2 regions of the Streptomyces sp. NPDC087787 genome follow, and region 1 is predicted to be linked to the other one. Evidence: riboswitches for the same ligand, from Rfam matches in the RefSeq annotation. Region 1 holds a riboswitch; the other holds the start of a gene.

What was found. Region 1 has a riboswitch for cyclic di-AMP ahead of ACIOWN_RS17840 (M23 family metallopeptidase). Riboswitches for the same ligand answer to the same signal wherever they lie in the genome.
Region 2: linked by a shared signal. The riboswitch ahead of ACIOWN_RS24750 (transglycosylase family protein) and the one ahead of ACIOWN_RS17840 (M23 family metallopeptidase) in region 1 are both predicted to bind cyclic di-AMP.

The regions. Positions count from the first base shown of each region.
Region 1 covers NZ_JBIUVQ010000010.1:108,724-116,286, forward strand. The annotation lists gene ACIOWN_RS17830 (M16 family metallopeptidase) at 1-854, shown strand, start outside; gene ACIOWN_RS17835 (pitrilysin family protein) at 851-2,239, shown strand; cyclic di-AMP (ydaO/yuaA leader) riboswitch at 2,474-2,635, shown strand; gene ACIOWN_RS17840 (M23 family metallopeptidase) at 2,648-3,403, shown strand; gene ACIOWN_RS17845 (HPr family phosphocarrier protein) at 3,551-3,832, opposite strand; gene ACIOWN_RS17850 (GNAT family N-acetyltransferase) at 4,009-7,407, shown strand; gene ACIOWN_RS17855 (DUF5998 family protein) at 7,460-7,563, shown strand, end outside.
Region 2 covers NZ_JBIUVQ010000016.1:78,756-86,318, forward strand. The annotation lists gene ACIOWN_RS24730 (exopolyphosphatase) at 1-22, opposite strand, end outside; gene ACIOWN_RS24735 (DUF501 domain-containing protein) at 19-624, opposite strand; gene ACIOWN_RS24740 (septum formation initiator family protein) at 650-1,126, opposite strand; gene eno (phosphopyruvate hydratase) at 1,271-2,563, opposite strand; gene ACIOWN_RS24750 (transglycosylase family protein) at 2,815-3,528, opposite strand; cyclic di-AMP (ydaO/yuaA leader) riboswitch at 3,533-3,700, opposite strand; gene ACIOWN_RS24755 (transglycosylase family protein) at 3,883-4,896, opposite strand; gene ACIOWN_RS24760 (cytochrome P450) at 5,119-6,405, opposite strand; gene ACIOWN_RS24765 (nucleoside triphosphate pyrophosphohydrolase) at 6,471-7,451, opposite strand.

The DNA of each region.
Region 1 (7,563 bases):
ACACGCCGATCGGATCCATGGCGGACCTCGACGCGGCCACCCTGGAGGACGCGCGCGCGTTCTTCCGCACGTACTACGCCCCGAACAACGCCGTCCTGTCGGTCGTCGGTGACATCGACCCGGAGCAGACGCTCGCCTGGATCGAGAAGTACTTCGGCTCCATCGCGTCCCACGACGGCAAGCCCGAGCCCCGCGACGGCTCCCTGCCCGACGTCATCGGCGGGCAGCTGCGCGAGGTCGTCGAGGAGGAGGTCCCGGCCCGCGCACTGATGGCCGCCTACCGGCTCCCGCACGACGGCACGCGCGCGTGCGACGCGGCCGACCTGGCGCTCACCATCCTCGGCGGCGGCGAGTCCTCGCGGCTCTACAACCGGCTGGTGCGCCGCGACCGTACGGCTGTCGCGGCCGGTTTCGGCCTGCTGCGGCTGTCCGGCGCGCCCTCCCTCGGCTGGCTGGACGTCAAGACCTCCGGCGACGTCGAGGTCCCGGTCATCGAGTCGGCGATCGACGAGGAGCTCGCCCGGTTCGCCGAACAGGGTCCGACGGCCGAGGAGATGGAGCGCGCCCAGGCCCAGCTGGAGCGCGAGTGGCTGGACCGTCTCGGCACCGTCGCCGGCCGCGCCGACGAACTGTGCCGCTACGCCGTCCTGTTCGGCGACCCGCAGCTGGCCCTGACCGCCGTCGCCCGGGTCCTGGAGGTGACGCCCGAGGAGGTCCAGGAGGTCGCCAAGTCCCGCCTGCGTCCCGACAACCGCGCGGTGCTCGTCTACGAGCCGACCGCCGCCGCTGCGCAGGACGACGCCCAGGACGCGGACGCCGCGGCCACCGACGAGACCGAGGAGGCGGCGAAGTGACCGAGCTCGCCACGATGGAGTTCCACCCCCAGCCCCGGGCCGGCGCGGCCAGGCCGTGGGCGTTCCCCGCCCCCGAGCGCGGGACCCTGGACAACGGCCTGACGGTGTTGCGCTGTCACCGCCCCGGCCAGCAGGTCGTCGCCGTGGAGGTGCTGCTTGACGCGCCCCTGGAGGCGGAGCCGGCCGACCTGGACGGCGTGGCCACGATCATGGCGCGGGCCTTCTCCGAGGGCACCGACAAGCACTCCGCCGAGGAGTTCGCCGCCGAGCTGGAGCGCGCGGGCGCCACCCTCGACGCGCACGCCGACCACCCCGGCGTACGGCTGAGCCTGGAGGTCCCGGCCTCGCGTCTGGCCAAGGGGCTCGGCCTGCTGTCCGACGCCCTCAGGGCGCCCGCGTTCGCCGACTCCGAGGTCGAGCGGCTGGTGCGCAACCGGCTCGACGAGATCCCGCACGAGCTGGCCAACCCGGCCCGCCGCGCCGCCAAGGAGCTGTCCAAGGAGCTCTTCCCGGCCGACTCGCGCATGTCGCGTCCCCGCCAGGGCACCGAGGAGACGGTCGGCGCCATCGACTCGGCTGCCGTCCGCGCCTTCTACAACCGGCACGTGCGTCCGGCCACGGCCACCGCCGTGGTCGTCGGCGACCTCACCGGAGTCGACCTCGACGAGCTGCTGGGCCGGACCCTGGGCGCCTGGTCCGGCGCGCCCGCCAAGCCGCGGCCCGTGCCGCCGGTGACCGCCGACGACACCGGCCGCGTCGTCATCGTGGACCGGCCCGGCGCCGTCCAGACGCAGCTCCTCATCGGCCGCATCGGCCCCGACCGGCACGCCCGCGTGTGGCCCGCCCAGGTGCTCGGCACGTACTGCCTCGGCGGCACCCTCACCTCCCGCCTGGACCGCGTCCTGCGCGAGGAGAAGGGCTACACCTACGGCGTCCGGGCGTTCGGCCAGGTGATGCGCTCGGCCCCCGACGGGTCGGGCGCCGCGATGCTCGCCATCAGCGGCTCGGTCGACACCCCGAACACCGGCCCGGCCCTGGACGACCTGTTCACGGTGCTGCGCAAGCTCGCCGCCGAGGGCCTCACCGACGCCGAGCGTGACGTCGCCGTGCAGAACCTCGTCGGCGTGGCCCCGCTGAAGTACGAGACGGCCGCCGCCGTGGCGGGCACGCTGGCCGACCAGGTCGAGCAGCACCTGCCCGACGACTACCAGGCGACGCTCTATCAGCAGCTCGCCGCCACCGGCACGGTGGAGGCCACCGCGGCCGTCGTCAACGCCTTCCCGGTGGACCGTCTCGTGACGGTCCTCGTCGGTGACGCGGCGCAGATCAAGGAGCCCGTCGAGGCCCTGGGCGTCGGCCGGGTCACCGTCGTCGAGGCCGAGTAGGGGTACACCCGGCCGCCGCCGTGCGCGGCGACCGGCACACACGCGCGTGGGGCCCTGGTGACCGAAGCGTCACCAGGGCCCTGTGTTGTCCGAGTGTGGTCCGAATTGATGGGGAGAGCGCCTTTCGCCCTGTGGTATGCGCTACAAAACTTCTGATCCGTTTGGGAATTGAAAGCGGCCCCGCTTAGCGTCGGTCCGGCTGTTCGTCGGGCAGTGCGCCGCGTCCGCGGCACCGGACAGTCATCGCCGAGTCCCCGTACGGCGCGAGCCAGGGGAGCCGGGGACCCACCGTCCCTGGGGTGAATCGGACACCCGCGCGCGATGCGTAGGGGGCCGTAGGAGACCTTCCCGCTCCGAACCCGTCAGCTAACCCGGTAGGCGACACGGAAGGAAAGGACCCACGTCTCCATGGCGTTCACCCGCGCCGCCGGGAAGCACCGGCGGCCGAGCCGGATGCACCGCACCACCGCCCACGCTGCGGGCGTCGCGGCCCTGGCCACCACCGGTGCCATCGGCACCCTCGCCGCCCCGGCCCTCGCGGCGGAGGCTCCCGCCCCCGAGGACACCGGCCTCACCCCGGTCGTCACCATCGGCGACAGCGTCGCCGAGAAGATCGACGCCCAGGCCGTCGCCCAGCACCGGGCCGCCGCGCGCAAGGAGGCCGAGAAGGCCGCGCGCAAGAAGGCCGCCGAGCAGGCGGTGAAGGAGCGCGAGGCCAAGGCGCGCGCCGCCCGCGAGGCCGAGCGTGAGCGCCTCAACGCCTTCGTCACGCCGATCTCCGACTCCTACGTGTCGACCGGCTACCGGACCGGCGGCTCCCTGTGGTCCTCCGGCACCCACACCGGCGTCGACTTCCACGCCGCGAGCGGCGCCGGCGTCCACGCGGTCGGCAGCGGCACCGTCGTCGACGCCGGCTGGGGCGGGGCGTACGGGAACCAGATCGTGATCAGGATGGCCGACGGCATGTACACCCAGTACGGGCACCTGTCGTCCATCCAGGTCTCGGTGGGCCAGCACGTGATCCCCGGTCAGCGGATCGCCCTGTCCGGCGCGACCGGCAACGTCACCGGACCGCACCTCCACTTCGAGGCCCGTACGACCCCGGACTACGGCTCCGACGTCGACCCCGTGGCCTACCTCCGCAAGCACGGCGTCAACGTCTGACCCGCCGCCCGGCGCACCGTCCGGCCCTCCCGAGGCCCCTGCTCCCGAGCCGGGGCCTCCGGCGTTCCCCGGCGGCCGCCACCGGCACGCCGAAGCCGTGCCACCCGTCCGGGCGGCACGGCTTCGGCGCAGGACCGTTCCTGCCGGTCAGACCGTCTCGGGAAGCTCCTCGAGCCCCTCGGCGACCAGCTTGGCCAGCCGGTCGAGCGCGGCGTCCGCGCCGTCGGCGTCGGAGGCCAGGACGACCTCCTCGCCGCCCTCGGCGCCGAGGCCGAGCACGGCCAGCATGGAGGCCGCGTTGACGGGCGTCCCGTCGGCCTTGGCGATCGTCACCGGGATGCCTGCGGCCGTGGCGGCCCGGACGAAGATGGAAGCGGGGCGGGCGTGGAGACCCTCGGCCCAGCCGACGTTGACGCGGCGCTCAGCCATGTGTTGCTGCCCTTCAGGTGATCAGGGTTGTCTAGACCAGTTTTCCACACGTGGTGCGAGCACGGAGCGGGCGTGTGCGCCGCTCCGGGTGGCGCCGGACCGCGGCCTCGGTCCGATGTGTGTCCTCCACAGACTGCCTCGCGCCGCTGTGGGACGCGAGCCGTACGCTGGGCCCCATGCAGACCTCGCCGGACCGGCACGAGTACCCCGCCCACTGGGAGGCCGACGTGGTACTGCGCGACGGCGGCACCGCACGGATCCGCCCCATCACCGCCGATGACGCCGGCCGTCTGGTCAGCTTCTACGAGCAGGTGTCGGACGAGTCCAAGTACTACCGCTTCTTCGCGCCCTACCCGCGGCTCTCCGCGAAGGACGTCCACCGCTTCACGCACCACGACTTCGTGGATCGGGTGGGACTCGCGGCCACGGTCGGCGGCGAGTTCATCGCCACCGTACGCTACGACCGCATCGGCGCGGACGGCATGCCCGCCTCGGCGCCCTCCGACGAGGCCGAGGTCGCCTTCCTCGTACAGGACGCCCACCAGGGCCGGGGCGTCGCCTCCGCGCTCCTGGAGCACATCGCCGCCGTCGCCCGGGAGCGCGGCATCCGCCGATTCACCGCCGAGGTGCTGCCGGCCAACACCAAGATGATCAAGGTGTTCACGGACGCCGGGTACACCCAGAAGCGCAGTTTCGAGGACGGCGTCGTACACCTGGAGTTCGGCATCGAGCCCACCGACCGCTCGCTGGCCGTGCAGCACGCACGGGAGCAGCGGGCCGAGGCGCGGTCGGTACGGCGGCTCCTGGTGCCCGGCTCGGTCGCCGTCGTCGGAGTGGGCCGCACGCGCGGGGGCGTGGGCCGCGGCATCCTCGACCACATCCGCGACGCAGGGTTCACGGGGCGGCTCCACGCCGTGAACCGGGCCTTCGGCGAGGACCGCCGGGAGATCGACGGGGTGCCCGCCCACCGCTCGGTGCGCGACATCGACGGTCCCGTGGACCTCGCCGTCGTCGCCGTGCCGGCCGAACACGTCCCGGACGCCGTCGCCGAGTGCGGGGAGCACGGGGTGCAGGGGCTCGTCGTGATCTCCGCGGGCTACGCGGAGAGCGGCCCCGAGGGACGCGAGAGGCAGCGCGCGCTCGTGCGGCAGGCGCGCTCGTACGGCATGCGGATCATCGGGCCCAACACCTTCGGCATCATCAACACCTCGCCGGACGTCCGGCTCAACGCCTCCCTCGCCCCCGAGCTGCCCCGGCCCGGCCGCATCGGGCTTTTCGCCCAGTCCGGGGCCATCGGCATCGCGCTGCTGTCCCGGCTGCACCGGCGCGGCGGCGGGGTCACCGGGGTCACGGGCGTGTCGACCTTCGTGTCGGCCGGCAACAGGGCGGACGTCTCCGGCAACGACGTCATGCAGTTCTGGTACGACGACCCCGACACCGACGTCGCCCTGATGTACCTGGAGTCCATCGGCAACCCGCGCAAGTTCACCCGCCTGGCCCGGCGTACGGCGGCGGTGAAGCCGCTGGTCGTGGTGCAGAGCGCGGGCTCCGCCCCGCAGGGGCACGCGGTACGGGCGACGCGGCTGCCGCACGCGACGGTGTCCGCGCTGCTGCGGCAGGCCGGCGTGATCCGGGTCGACACCATCACCGAACTGGTCGACACCGGACTGCTGCTCGCCCGGCAGCCGCTGCCGCCGGGACCGCGGGTGGCGATCCTCGGCAACTCCGAGTCGCTGGGCGTGCTGACCTACGACCGCTGTCTCGCGGAGGGCCTGCGCCCCCAGCCGCCGCGCGACCTGACGACGGCGGCCTCGGCGGAGGACTTCCGGGTCGCGCTGTCCCGGGCGCTCACCGACGAGGCCACCGACGCGGTGGTCGTCACGCTGATACCGGCCGTGGGGGAGGAGGCCGCGGCGGACACGGCCCTGGCCGAGGCGCTGCGCTCGGCCGCCCAGGAGGTCCCCGGCAAGCCGGTCCTGGTCGTCCACGTCGAGTTCGGCGACCTGGCGGAAGCCCTCTCCGCCGCCACGAGCACGGCCCCGCCCCCCGGCCCGGGCCCCCAGCCCCCGGCGACCCCGCTGCTGCCGCCGCCCACGGCACCCGGGTCGGCCCAGGCTTCCCCGGGGGGCCCGGACCGCTCAGCGGGCGGGGCGTCCCCGTCGGGTCCGGTTCACCAGGCGGGCGCGGCCTCCCCGGCGGGCGGGGCGTCCGCGGTGGGTGCGGTCCCTCAGCCGGGTGCGGCCTTCCCGGCGGGCGCGGACCCTCAGCCGGGTGCGGCCTTCCCGGCGGGTGCGGATCCTCAGTCGGGCGGGGCGTCCGCGGCGGGTGCGGTCCCTCAGCCGGGTGCGGCCTTCCCGGCGGGCGTGGACCCTCAGCCGGGTGCGGCCTCCGCGGCGGGCGTGGACCCTCAGCCGGGCGGGGCGTCCCCGGCCGACTCGGGCCCTGAGCCCGGCGCGGCACCGCATGTCGGCCAGGGCCTCCGGCCGGGGGCGGGCCACCGGTCCGGCCCGGTCTTTTCGGCCGCCGACCCGAACCCAGAAACGGGCACCGGCCCGAAGGCCGTGCCGGGTTCGGACCGAATTCCCGGCGCGAGCGCGCGGCCCGGTTCCGGCCCCCGGCCACCGGCCCCCCACGCGCCCGAAGGGGCCGGGGGCACGGGCCCCGGGTCCGTGGCGCCGGCCGGTGCGAGCACCGGGCCGGCCCCCGCGGGGCCGCGGCTGATCACCGCCTATCCCGCAGCCGAGCGCGCCGTGCGGGCGCTCGCCGAAGCGGTCCGGTACGGGCAGTGGCGGCGGGAGGCGGCGGAGCCCGGCAGGGTGCCGGAGTACGAGGACATCGACGAGAAAGGCGCCGCCGCGTTCATCGGCGGGATGCTGGAGCGCGGGCAGGGCCTCACGCTCGGCACGGAGAAGACCTGCGAGCTGCTCGGCCGGTACGGCATCCACGTGCGCCGGGCCCTGCCCGCGCCCACCCCCGACGCCGCCGCCGAAGCCGCCCGCGCCCTCGGCTACCCCGTCGCCCTGAAGGCCACCGCCCCCCACCTGCGGCACCGCGCCGACCTCGGCGGCGTGCGCCTCGACCTCACCGACGAGGAGCAACTCCGCTGGTCCTACGCCGAGTTGACCGACCTCTTCGGCAAGCCCGAGGAGGTGCGGCCGGTGGTGCAGGCGATGGCACCCCGAGGCGTCGACACCGTCGTGCGCGCGGTCATCGACCCGGCGGCCGGCGCCGTGCTCTCCTTCGGGCTCGCCGGTGTCGCCTCCCAGCTGCTCGGCGACATGGCGCACCGGCTGATCCCGGTCACCGACCGCGAGGCCACCTCCCTGATCCGCTCCATCCGCACGGCGCCCCTGCTGTTCGGCTGGCGCGGCTCCGCCCCGGTCGACACCCCCGCCCTGCAGGAGCTGCTGCTGCGCGTGTCACGGCTGGTCCACGACCACCCGGAGGTCGTCGCCGTCACCCTGGAACCGGTCGTCGTCGCCCCGCGCGGGCTGACCGTCCTCGACGCCTCCGTGCGCCTGGCACCCCCGCCCGCCCGCGACGACCTGGGCCCGCGCACGCTCCCGGTGTACTGACCGGTGCTCCTCGCTCCGCGGCGGTGCCTCGCAGTCAGTGCGCCCCCGTAGGATGGACGGCATGGCCAAGACCAGTACGACGACCCAGGGGCTGCGTTCGGCGATCGAACGCAGCGGCTACTACCCGGCTCTCGTGGCCGAGGCGGTGGAGGCCGC
Region 2 (7,563 bases), on a different contig from region 1:
CGATGGCGGCGACCCGGGTCATGCGCGGTCCTCCCCGGTCTCCAGGGGACCGGCGGCGAGCCGGCCGCCTTCGGAGGTCCCGGTCTGCGGCCCCTCGCCGGACGGCGGCTGCGCGGGCGTCACACACGGGCCCTTGCGCCACCACTCGGGCAGCATCGCGATCGCCTCGTCGCCGAGCGGGTTCACACCGGGCCCGGCGGCGAGCGAGTGGGCGACCAGGACGTGCAGGCACTTCACCCGGTCCGGCATGCCGCCCGCGCTGGGGAAGCCCGTCAGCTTCTCGATCCGGTCCCGGCGCCGGATGTAGTCCTCGTGCGCGGCCCGGTACGCGGCCGCGAGCTCCGGGTCGGCGGCCAGCCGCTCCGTCATCTCCTTCATCACGCCGTCGGCCTCCAGCGTGCCGATGGCCGAGGCGGCGCGCGGGCACGTCAGGTAGTACAGCGTGGGGAAGGGCGTGCCGTCGGGCAGCCGCGGTGCCGTCTCCACGACGTCGGGCTGCCCGCAGGGGCAGCGGTGCGCGATCGCGCGCAGCCCGCGCGGCGGCCGGCCGAGCTGCTGCTCGAAGGCCTCGACGTCCGCCTCGGTGGGCTCGGTGCGCTCAGTGGACGGCGGTGGGGTTTCCATGCCTTGCGTACATCTCTCTGTCAGTTCACTGGTCGGAGGCGTCGGACTTGTCGACTCCGTCCCAGACGTTGGCGTACCAGGGGCGGCGGGCCGTCCCCCGCTCGGCGCGGGACCGCTCGGCCGGGCCCGGTTCGACCACGGAGTAGCCGGTCTCCCCGGGCTTCACGTAGTGCAGCCGCCGCCGGATCTGCTGTTCGGCGTAGGCGTCGTCCTGCCAGCGTGCCTTGAGGTCGCGCAGTTGTTCCACCCGCTGCTGGGCCTGCCGCTTCTGGCGTTGCAGGTCGGCGATGTCGGCGCGCTGGGAGACGTACTGCCGCATCGGATACGCGAGGGCGACCACCATCGAGCACAGCACCAGCGCGAGCAGCGCCGCGCGGCCGGTGAGGCGGGAGCGGCGGGCCTGGCGCCGGGTCTGCGAACGGTAGACGCGGGCCGCGGTCTGCTCACCGAGCAGCCTGATCCTGGTCGTGGTGGAGAACCGGTCCCGGTCCTTGACGGCCATCGTCCCGCCTCCCGTTCGTGCCCGCGCACACACGTGCGTACGTCCCCGGACACGGTACGGGACCGGGTACGGGGACGTACGTGCGACGGGCGAAGCCGTACGCTGTGCGGCTCAGCCGCCGTGGCGGCCGAGCCCTTGCCGCGCCTACTGGGCGGAGCGGAACCGCGGGAAGGCCGAGCGGCCCGCGTACACCGCGGCGTCGTCGAGGATCTCCTCGATGCGCAGCAGCTGGTTGTACTTGGCGACGCGCTCGGAGCGGGCCGGGGCGCCGGTCTTGATCTGGCCGCAGTTGGTGGCGACGGCCAGGTCGGCGATCGTGACGTCCTCGGTCTCGCCGGAGCGGTGGGACATCATGCACTTGAAGCCGTTGCGCTGGGCCAGCTCGACGGCGTCCAGGGTCTCGGTGAGCGAACCGATCTGGTTCACCTTCACGAGCAGCGCGTTGGCGGCGCCCTCCTCGATGCCGCGGGCGAGACGCTCGGGGTTGGTGACGAACAGGTCGTCGCCGACGAGCTGGACCCTGTCGCCGAGCTTGTCGGTGATGACCTTCCAGCCGGCCCAGTCGTCCTCGAACAGCGGGTCCTCGATGGAGACGAGCGGGTAGGCGGCCACCAGCTCCTCGTAGTACTCGGTCATCTCCGCCGCGGAGCGGTCCTTGCCCTCGAAGAGGTACTTGCCGTCCTTGTAGAACTCGGAGGCGGCGACGTCGAGCGCGAGGGCGATCTGCTCGCCGGGCGCGTAGCCGGCTTCCTTGATCGCTTCGAGGATGAGGTCGAGGGCCTCGCGGTTGGAGCCGAGGTTCGGGGCGAAGCCGCCCTCGTCGCCGAGGCCGGTGGACAGGCCCTTGCTCTTCAGGACCTTCTTCAGGGTGTGGTAGACCTCGGTGCCCCAGCGCAGGGCCTCGGAGAAGGACTCCGCGCCGATCGGGGCGATCATGAACTCCTGGATGTCCACGTTGGAGTCGGCGTGCGAGCCGCCGTTCAGGATGTTCATCATCGGCACCGGCAGCAGGTGCGCGTTCGGACCGCCCAGGTAGCGGAAGAGGGGGAGGTCCGAGGCCTCGGAGGCGGCGTGGGCGACGGCGAGGGAGACGCCGAGGATGGCGTTGGCGCCCAGCGAGCCCTTGTTGTCGGTGGCGTCCAGGTCGAACATGGCCTGGTCGATCAGACGCTGCTCGGTGGCGTCGTAGCCGACGAGCTCCGGGCCGATCTGCTCGATCACGGCGAGGACGGCCTTCTCGACGCCCTTGCCCTGGTAGCGGTTGGGGTCTCCGTCACGGAGCTCGACGGCCTCGAAGGCACCGGTGGAGGCGCCGGAGGGGACGGCGGCACGACCGGTGCTGCCGTCGTCGAGGCCGACCTCGACCTCGACCGTGGGGTTGCCTCGGGAGTCCAGGATTTCCCGGGCTACGACGACGTCGATGGACGGCACGAGCATCTCCTTCTGGGATGTGACGCTGAAAGTGCGGGGCGTGAGCCCTGCGACTAGAGCCTAACCGTCCCGGGGCGGCGACCGGCCGACCGACCGCCTCATGGACAGAGTGACAGTACCCTTTGTTCCCGTTCGGAACAAAGGGGAGGGGAATCTTCGGGAACGGGACGGTGTGCGGGAGACGAAAAAAGCCCCGCCCCGGGCGCGCAGGGGGGAACGCGCCGGGGCGGGGAGCCCGTGGAGGGCGGGACGGGCCCTTACTTCAGGTGGAGCTGCTGGCCCGGGTAGATGAGGTCGGCGTTGTCGACGACGTCCTTGTTCAGCTCGAACAGCTTCTGCCAGCCGCCCTGGACGCCGTGGCGGGCGGCGATGGAGCTGAGGGTGTCGCCGGAGACCACCTTGTACTCGCCGTCGCCCTTCTCGACCTTCTTGCCGGTCGGCGTGGTCACGGTCCCGCTCGGGGCCGAACGCGTCGCGGAGCGGCTGGCGGCCTGCCGCTCGGTCGAGCGGGTGGCGGTGCTCTTGGCGGAGCTGCCACCCGCCGACGAGGACGCCGAGCCCGACGAGGACGACGACGCGGGGGCGCTGCCGGTGTAGGCGGCGCCGGACAGGCCCTTGCCGCAGACCGGCCAGGCACCCTTGCCCTGGCCCGCGAGCACCTTCTCGGCGACGGCTATCTGCTGCGACTTGGAGGCCAGGTCGGCGCGCGACGCGTAGGAGGTGCCGCCGTACCCGGCCCAGGTGGAGTTGGTGAACTGGAGGCCGCCGTAGAAGCCGTTGCCGGTGTTGATGGACCAGTTGCCACCGGACTCGCACTGTGCGACCGCGTCCCACTGGGAGGCGGTGGCGGCGGAGGCGTCGCCGACCGCCATCAGCGGGGCGGCGACCGCGGCGCCGGCGACACCGGCGAGCGCGACGACACGGGTGGCCCTGGACGGACGGCGGTGCTTGCCCTTGCTGGAGAACAGCATGGATGGATCCCCTCACCGACGCCTGCGAGGTGAGCTGTCGGGTTCGGGCCGGTTGAGTTGCCCGGCCGTGCCTCGTACACGAGGCACGGCTCCACCCCTAGCCGCTCCGGTCAACTGCCCGGTGCGGCGCCTACCTTGGGTCCCCCGCTCCTGCCCACGGCGCTTGACGCGACGACTGTTCCCGTGCGGCCGCTGGCAGGATTCGGCGTTGCGGCAGCCGGGGCTCGCGGTGACGAGCGGTCACGACCGTAGGCACGCGCTCCGCCGAATTCCAAAGACGATCAGGGCTTCTGAGACTCATCCCACACTTTCCCCGAATGGGGCATTCGGGGCGAAGCGTGACGTGAACTCCCGCTACTTCTGGGGCGTTTCGGTAGGGATATTCAGGGTCTGACCGGCGGAGACGTGGTTCGGGTCGGACCCGATCGCGCCCTTGTTCGCGGCGTACAGCGCATCCCATCCGCCGGGCACGTCAAGGGAGTCGGCGATGGACTCGAGGGAGTCGCCGGCGCGAACGGTGTAGGAGTCGCCGGCGCGTGCGGCGTGGCGGCCGGCGGAGGCGGCCGTGTGGTTGTCGACCAGGTTCTCGACGGCACTGCCGCCGCGGTGCCGCCCGCCGCCCAGCGCCCCGGTGTCGACCAGGGCCGAACTGCCGCCGACCTGCCAGGACTTGTCCGTACCGCCCGGCTCCGGCGCGACCGGGGACGAGGTGTCGGACGACTGGGACCCGCTCACGGCGACATCACGGGATGTGTCGGACTTACCCGGCTTACCCTTCTTGGCCGGCGAGGACGGCGAGGGTGAGGACGTGGTGGGGGACTCGCTCGGGTAGTCGGAGGAGTCGGCCGGACCGGGCTCGGTGTCCGACGAGCCGGACGAGTCGGCCGGCGTCTGTGACGAGTTCGACAGACCGAGGTCGTCGGTGAGCGACTTCCCGGAGGAGTTGGAGGATCCGGTATCGCCCACTCCGGTGTCCACCTTCGCCGCCTCGGACTTCTCGCCGAGACCGGAGAGCAGCCCGCACGTCGGCCAGGCACCGGGACCCTTGTCGGCGAGCACCTTCTCAGCCACGGCTATCTGCTGGGACCGGCTCGCCTGATCGGCGCTCAGCGCGTAGTCGAGGCCGCCGTACTTCTCCCAGTCGTCCTGCGTCATCTGCAGGCCGCCGTAGTAGCCGTTGCCGGCGTTGGAGCTCCAGGCGCCGCCGCTCTCGCACTTGGCCACCTTGTCCCAGGTGTTGCCGTCGGCGGCGCTGGCGGCGCCGGCGCCCATCAGCGGGATGGCGATGGCGGATCCGGTCACTCCAGCGGCGACGAGGAGGGCCGGAGCCTGACGGGGCCGACGGTGACGGCCGTTCCCGGAGAGCATACGGAGACCTTTCGTGCGACAACGCTGACCGGCGTGGCGGCCGCGACTCGGCGCCACGCTGATGGGTGAAAGTAGCCGCTGACGCTCGCTTGTTACAAGTTCATGCCGCACAGATCACGTGAAGATCACACAGCTGACGCTGTGTCATGTTCGGGGCCGTCAGTGGGTAGGGGCGATGCGGCCGCAGGCGCCTTTTCCGGCCTTGTCCGGCTTCCCTCCGACTTACCGACCAGGGGTGAACCGCACCGGCAGCGTCCGCAGTCCGCGCATGATGAGCCCGCCGCGCCAGCGCAAATCGGCCGGATCCGCGTCCAGTTGGAGGTCCGGAAGCCGGGTGAGGAGGGTGGCCAGCGCTGTCTGGCCCTCCAGTCGGGCGAGCGGCGCGCCGAGGCAGTAGTGGATGCCGTGTCCGTAGCCGAGGTGTTGATTGTCACGTCGCCCGAGATCGAGGACGTCGGGGCTGTCGAACCTCTCCGGATCCCGGTCGGCGGCGGCGAGGACGACGAGGACCGGGTCGCCGGGGGCGATGTCCTGCCCGCCGATGGTGAGCGGCTCGGTGGCGTAGCGCCAGGTGGCCAGTTCCACCGGACCGTCGTAGCGCAGGAGTTCCTCCACTCCCGTCTCCAGCAGGCCGCCGTCCCCATCGGCGAGGGACCGCTGGAGCCGGTCCCGCTGCTCGGGGTGGGTGAGCAGGGCGAAGGTGCCGTTGCCGATGAGGTTGACGGTGGTCTCGAAACCGGCGAACAGGAGAATGAAGGCCATGGCGGCGGCCTCGTTCTCGGTGAGGTGCTCGCCGTGGTCGGAGGCGCGGATGAGGGCGGAGATGAGGTCCTCGCCGGGGCCGGGCTCGGCCGGCAGCGCCTCGCGCTTGCGGTGGATGAGCTCGGCGAGATAGCTGCGCATCTTCTTCACCGAGCGGGCGACTCCGCCGCGGGGGCTCTTGCCGTGGCGCCGGGGGTCCGTGGACTCGCCCCCGGGAAGATGCAGCATCATGCCTGCCCAGTCACGGAAGTCGTCCTGGTCCTCGCGGGGGACGCCGAGCAGGTCGCAGATGGCGTAGATGGGCAGCGGGAAGGCGAACTCGCGGATGAGGTCGGCGGTGCCGCGTCCGGCGAACCCGTCGATGAGTCCGTCGGTCAGCTCCTGCACCCGCGGGGCGAACTCGGCGACGCGGCGCGGGGTGAACGCCTTGCTGACCAGCCGGCGCAGCCGGGTGTGGTCCGGCGGGTCGATGTTCAGCAGGTGGGTCATCAGCTCGGCCTTGCGCTCGCCGGGGATGCCCGTCCTGCCCTTGGCGTGCGCGGGCTCGGCGTGATGCACCGGGTTCTTGCTCAGCCGCTGGTCGGCCAGGGCCTGCCGGGCGTCGGCGTACCGGGTGACCAGCCAGGCCTCGACCCCGCTGGGGAGGCGGGTCCTGTGCACGGGGGCGTGCTCGCGCAGCCAGGCGTAGGCCGGGTAGGGGTCGCTCGCGAACTCCCAGGTGAACAGGGTGGGTGGCTGGTCGTGCATGGGGCCGACCCTAGCGCCGGGGCGTCCGCGCGGTGCAGTCGCGTGCCGCGCGGCCGCTCAGGACCTCAGTCGCCCTCCGTCTTTATGATCACGTCCCGGTACGCGCGCGCCGCCGCGCGCAGGGCCGCCTCCGGGTCGACGCCCTCCGCCTCGGCGCGGGCGGCCAGGGCCAGCAGTTCGTACCCGAAGCCCTCGCCCGCCGGGAGGGGGACGTCCAGGCCCGCCGTGCGGACCCGGGAGGCCAGCTTGGCGGCGAGGGCGAGGCCGGGCTGGCCGAGGGGGACGCCCTCGGTCACGGAGGTGCGCCGCTTCTCCTCGGCCTTGGTGCGCAGCCAGTGCGCCTTGACCTCCTCCGGGGTGGTCGCGGTCTCGTCGCCGAAGACGTGCGGGTGGCGGTGGATCAGCTTGGCGACGATGGTGCCGGCCACGTCGTCGATGGAGAACGGCTCCTCGGGGTCCTCCTCGGCGATACGGGCGTGGAAGACCACCTGGAGCAGGACGTCGCCCAGTTCCTCGCGCAGTTCCTCCCGGTCGCCGTCCTCGATCGCCTCGACCAGCTCGTACGCCTCCTCGATGCCGTACTTGGCCAGGCCCTTGTGGGTCTGCCGGGACGACCAGGGGCACTCGGCGCGGATGCGGTCCATGACCTGGACGAGGTCGAGCAGGCGGGCGCCGGGCAGGTCGTAGGAGGCGGGCAGCAGTTCCAGCTCGGGCATCTGCACACGGCCGGATCCGGCCAGACGGGCCAGTCCGTCGGTCAGGGCGGGCTCGCCCTCGCCGGTGGCCACGACGACGACCGTACGGCCGCCGGCGCACGCGTCCACCAGCTCCTCCGCGCTCGGCGCCGCCTCGTCCACGGCTGTGCCGGCCTCCCGCAGATACGGCAGCTGCGGATGGGCACCGTCCGCGCACAGCACCCGGTCCGCCGACCGCAGTGCCTGCCAGGCGGGCCAGGACAGCAGGCCGGGGGCGACCCGGTGGCTGGTGGTGAGCAGGACGATCCGGCCCGGGGCCGCTGCGGGGGTGGTGGCGCTGGTGGTGTTCACGCTCCGAACGTAACGCACGCGGCTGAGGTCACCTTGAGTTGTCCACAGGCCGGGGGCCACCCCCGGCCCGGTTGTCCACAGGCCCGGCCGCCCGGCGACCGTCCGGCGTCCG